2 regions of the Tessaracoccus luoxuelianae genome follow, and region 2 is predicted to be linked to the other one. Evidence: predicted binding sites of a transcription regulator. Region 2 holds the regulator's gene; the other holds the start of a gene.

Region 1 (2,394 bases), 780 kb from region 2:
AGGTCTGCGTCGCAGCACAGCCTGCGCAGGTCCCCGGGCGCGACCACCGCGTCGGAGGCCAACACGCCGACGGCCTCGGCGCGCTCGCGTAGGTCTGACTCCTGGATGGTGACGACGATCCGGGGCCGGTCTCCGGCCACCGTCGGCGCCCCGCGATGCTGGGAGACCATCACCGTGAACGCGTCCGCCCGGCGCTGCTCGGGGGTGCGGCCCTGATCCGCCGCCGCGTGATCGCGCAGCACCTGCGGGCCGGGGCGCAGCGAACGGACACCAGTGAGCCGATCCCGCGCCGCCCGTCGATCGGCCTGCACGTAGGCCTCGACGGTGGCGATCAGCGGCGCCGCGTCCACGGCCGGCAGCGACCCGCGGAACCAGACAGAGCCGTCGCCGTCGTCGCCGTAGCTGAACGACCGCTTCGCCTTCGCTCGCCGCGCCTGCGCCTCCACGTCTGCCACGCGCTGCTCCGCTGTGGGCAGCTGCTCCGGCGCGACCTCCGCCAGCACCACCGGTGCCAGCTTCGACAACTCCCGCGGCGTGGTGCTCCCGGCCCTGCCGAGGAACACCTCCTCCGCCCGCTGCAGTTGCTCTGGGCTCAAGGTGGCCGGCAGCTGCGCCATGCCCTTCGTGATGGCCATGGCGTGGGCGGGGGAGACGTCGCCGTCGAGCGCGGCCTGCTTGACCTGGGGGTGGGCCGCCACATCGCTCGCCCGGAACACCTGCGCGGCCGCTTCTCTGGTATCGCGCTGCTCACTCACCGCGAGGAAGGACGTCAAGGGGGTGCCTGCCGCCCTCATGGACGCCTGCGCCCGGTTGGCCTCGTCTGTCAGCACGTGGGCCAGCGACTCAAGCCGCTCCGACAGCCTCCGTGCCCGCTGCATCAGCTGGAGCCTGGCTGGCGCATCAAGCGCCGCCCGCTCGGCGTGATCAACCAGCGACAGCGTGGATTCAAGCGCGGTGAGCGCCTGTTCCGTGGTGAGCCGCCGTTGGTGCATGGCCCCATTTTAATCGAACAAACGTGCCCGTCCAAGCCGCACGGGACGACTGTTACCCGATCGTGATAATCGCACAAGTGGGCTGCTGTTGGTCTGGACTCACCCGAGACAATCGGAGTGACAAGGACCTCTCTCCTTCCCGCACCCCTGCCCACGGTGTAACTCCTGCGTCCTGCACTCTGCAGACTGTCAACGATAAGTACTGCAAAGTGTCAACGTTGAGTTCTGCAAAGTGTAAACTCTCGTCATGCAACCCAGATCGGAGGCATTGTGGATTACCTCCCCCGAATCCTCGATGACCTTCTGAAGAAGCGGCTTCAATCCGCCGGCGCGGTCCTCATCGAGGGGCCGAAGGCCTGCGGCAAGACGCGCAGCGCCGAGCGGGCAGCCGCCAGTGCCGTCTACCTGGACCGCGATGAAGCAGCTATCCGTGCGCTGGACGTTGACCCGGGACTCGTACTGGGCGGACCTTCGCCGCGATTGGTCGACGAATGGCAGCTGGACGGCACCCGCTTGTGGAATCACGTGCGGGCTGAGGTGGACCGGCGAGGGAAGCCCGGGCAGTTCATCCTCACCGGGTCGGCTGTGCCGAATGACGACGTGCGCCGCCACTCCGGCGCGGGGCGTTTCGCGCGTCTCGTGATGCGTCCGCTCACCCTCTTCGAGTCGTCCGATTCCACGGGCGCCATGTCCCTCCGCGCGCTGCTGGCCGGCGAGCGACGCACGTCGCCTGCCGACACTGTCACCCCTGAGCACGCCGCAGAGCTCATCGTCCGGGGTGGGTGGCCCATCAACCTCGGCTTGTCGGTCCAGGATGCGTCTGCGGCCAACCGCGACTATCTGCGCACCGTCGCCGAAGTGGACCTTCGACGGATCGCGGGACCTCGGCGAGACCCGGCTCGAGTACTGCGGTTCATCCAGGCGCTCGCCCGGAACACTGCGATGGAACACGTGGTGACCAGGTTGTCGGCGGAGGCTGATGGCCCAGACATCTCGCTCTCGCGTCCCTCGGCGCACGAGTACCAGGATGCACTGGCCAGGCTCATGCTCCTGGAGGTCCAACCGGCCTGGTCCACGCACCTGCGATCGCGGGCGAGGCTGCGTGAAAGGGCACGCACGCATCTCGTCGACCCGTCTCTGGCTGCCGCCGCACTCGACGCCAGCCCCGCGAAGCTCCTCCGCGATCTCAACACTCTGGGCTTGCTGTTCGAGTCACTCGCGGTCCGCGATGTCCGCGTATACGCCGAGGCGGCGGACGCGTCCGTGTACCACTACAGAGACTCTGACGGGCTTGAGGTCGACATCATCGTCGAGTCCAGTGATGGGACCTGGGGCGCGTTCGAGGTGAAACTGGGTGCGGGGCAGGTGGACCGGGCGGCTGCATCGCTGTTGAGCTTCGCTG
Region 2 (2,394 bases):
AGATCGCGCAGCTGATGTGGGCGGCCGAGGGGCGCACCTTGGGGCTGTTCTCCTCGCGCCGCGCAGCCGAGCAGGCCGCGGAGTACTGCCGCCGGGAGCTTCCGGACCTGCCGCTGCTGTGTCAGGGGGATGCGCAGCTCTCCGAGCTGACCCGCACCTTCATCGAGGACCCGAAGACCTCCCTGTTCGGCACCATGTCGCTCTGGCAGGGCGTGGATGTGCCGGGGGAGACCTGCCAGCTGGTCATCATCGACAAGATCCCGTTCCCGCGCCCAGACGATCCGCTGATGCAGGCACGGAAGAAGGCCGTCGACGATGCCGGGGGCAACGGATTCATGAGGGTGGCAGCCACTCACGCGGCGCTGCTGCTCGCGCAGGGGTCCGGCCGGCTCATCCGCCGCCTGGAGGACCGGGGCGTGGTGGCCGTACTCGATCCGCGCCTCGTCACGAAGCGCTACGGCGAGTACCTCAAGTCCTCGCTGCCTGGGTTCTGGATGACCACCGACGGCGACATCGCTGTCCGCGCGCTGCGGCGCCTCCGCGGCTCGGAGTAGCCGCTGAAGCAGGCCCTCAGAGCTTGCGCATCACCGCGACCACCTTGCCCATGATGAGGGCGTGGGTGCCGTCGATGGGGGAGTAGTCCGGGTTGTGCGGCAGCAGCCACACCTGGCCGTCCTTGCGCTTGAAGGTCTTGACGGTGGCCTCGTCGTCCAGCAGGGCCGCGACGATGTCTCCGTTGTTGGCGTCCGACTGCTGCCGCACCACCACCCAGTCGCCGTCGCAGATGGCGGCGTCGATCATGGACTCCCCGCGCACCTCCAGGAGGAACACCTGGCCTTCGCCGACCAGCTGCCGGGGGAGAGCGAACACGTCCTCCACCTGTTGCTGGGCCAGGATGGGCCCGCCGGCGGCGATGCGGCCGATGAGGGGAACCGCGACGGACTTCGGGACGTCGTCGTAGGACTGCGCCGGGTCCAGCTGATGCTGCTCGCCGGGCATCGTGACCACGACGGCGCGGGGACGGTTGGGATCCCGGCGGAGGAAGCCCTTCTCCTCCAGCACACGGAGCTGGTAGGTCACGCTCGACGTGGAGGCCAGCCCTGCGCGGGCGGCCACCTCGCGGATGCTCGGCGGATAGCCCAGCTCTTCGATGGACTGCTTGACGACCTGCAGGATGGCCACCTGGCGCTTCGTCAGCCCGTGGACATCCTCCGGCCCGTCCGGGAAGGAGGCGATGTTGCCGAGCTCGGCCTCGATGGATGCGTTGGTGGGGCGGCCTCGTCGTGGGCGCTTCGTCTCTTCAGCCATGCCGGCAGCCTACCGCTCGCGAGAACGTGTGTTCGAAATGTCGACGCGTGTCGCGAAGGGACCCGGAAAAAAGTGTCAGTGGGCTCGTGTGGACTGCATCTATCGCTCCCGCGACACGCCGGATAGAACGAGTGTTTCATTCCGGCGGTGGAGGCGCTAAGGTTTATTTCGAACAGGCGTTCTAGGTCAGGAAAGAGGTTGTCATGACCGCAGCACAAGCAGTCAGCTTCAAGGTCGTTCATGCCGGCGCGCGTCGCGTGGTCACCGTGTCCCCGGCCGGCCGGCCAGAGCTCGCGGGACCCCTGGCCCGCCCGGCGAGGCCCGCCGCGCCTGGCCGCGTGGGCACTGTCTCCTCGTGCCAGGTGGCCCGCCCGGCCACGGCGTCGCCATTGCTGGCGTTGAAGGTGGCGTTCGTCGGTATCCTGGCCGCCGTCGGGCTCACCCTGTCTGCCGCCCAGTTCGTGGGCATGGCCCAGGTGGATCCGGCGACGGACTACGTCGCGGGGGATCCGGCCTGGGCGCATGTGACGGCCTCCCGATAGGTGCGAAGTCGTCGGCGTTTCGCCCTTGCCCTCCGGCGGACCCCGATCTAGGCTGTCCCTACATCTAGTAGTTACAGCGGTGTCTTTCCCCTATAAGTTGTGGTTCCGGCTGCAGCATGGCAAGGTAGGGCCTCCGCTGTCCACCAGGGAAGGCCCGCCGGTCATGCACTGCCCGTTCTGCCGCAATACAGACACCAAGGTGTCTGATTCGCGCGCAACCGAGGACGGGTCAGCCATCCGACGGAGGCGGGTCTGCCCCGTCTGTGAGCGCAAGTTCACCACAGTCGAGCAGTTGGTGCTCACCGTCGTCAAGCGCTCCGGTGTGGTCGAGTCCTTCAACCGGGACAAGGTCATCATGGGGGTTTCCAAGGCGTGCAAAGGCAGGCCGGTGACGGCCGCGCAGCTGGCGGCTCTGGCCCAACGCGTCGAGGAGTCGCTGCGTGCGTCCGGCCAGGCCGAGATCCCGGCCGAGCAGATCGGCGTGGCCATCCTCGGCCCGCTCGAGGAGCTGGACTCCGTCGCCTACCTCCGGTTCGCCAGCGTC

Evidence for each region. The regulator LexA, encoded in region 2, represses DNA repair genes until DNA is damaged. The targets are predictions, from matches to a motif close to TCGAACANNTGTTCGA.
Region 1: the regulator LexA is predicted to act here: its motif matches at 1,006-1,021, upstream of ACX1D1_RS07230 (HNH endonuclease signature motif containing protein).

Annotation. Positions count from the first base shown of each region.
Region 1 is NZ_CM137013.1:1,628,034-1,630,427, forward strand. Features, by position in the region: gene ACX1D1_RS07230 (HNH endonuclease signature motif containing protein) at 1-992, opposite strand, end outside; gene ACX1D1_RS07235 (ATP-binding protein) at 1,263-2,394, shown strand, end outside.
Region 2 is NZ_CM137013.1:2,407,451-2,409,844, reverse strand. Features, by position in the region: gene ACX1D1_RS10900 (ATP-dependent DNA helicase) at 1-554, shown strand, start outside; gene lexA (transcriptional repressor LexA) at 571-1,308, opposite strand; gene ACX1D1_RS10890 (hypothetical protein) at 1,512-1,850, shown strand; gene nrdR (transcriptional regulator NrdR) at 2,014-2,394, shown strand, end outside.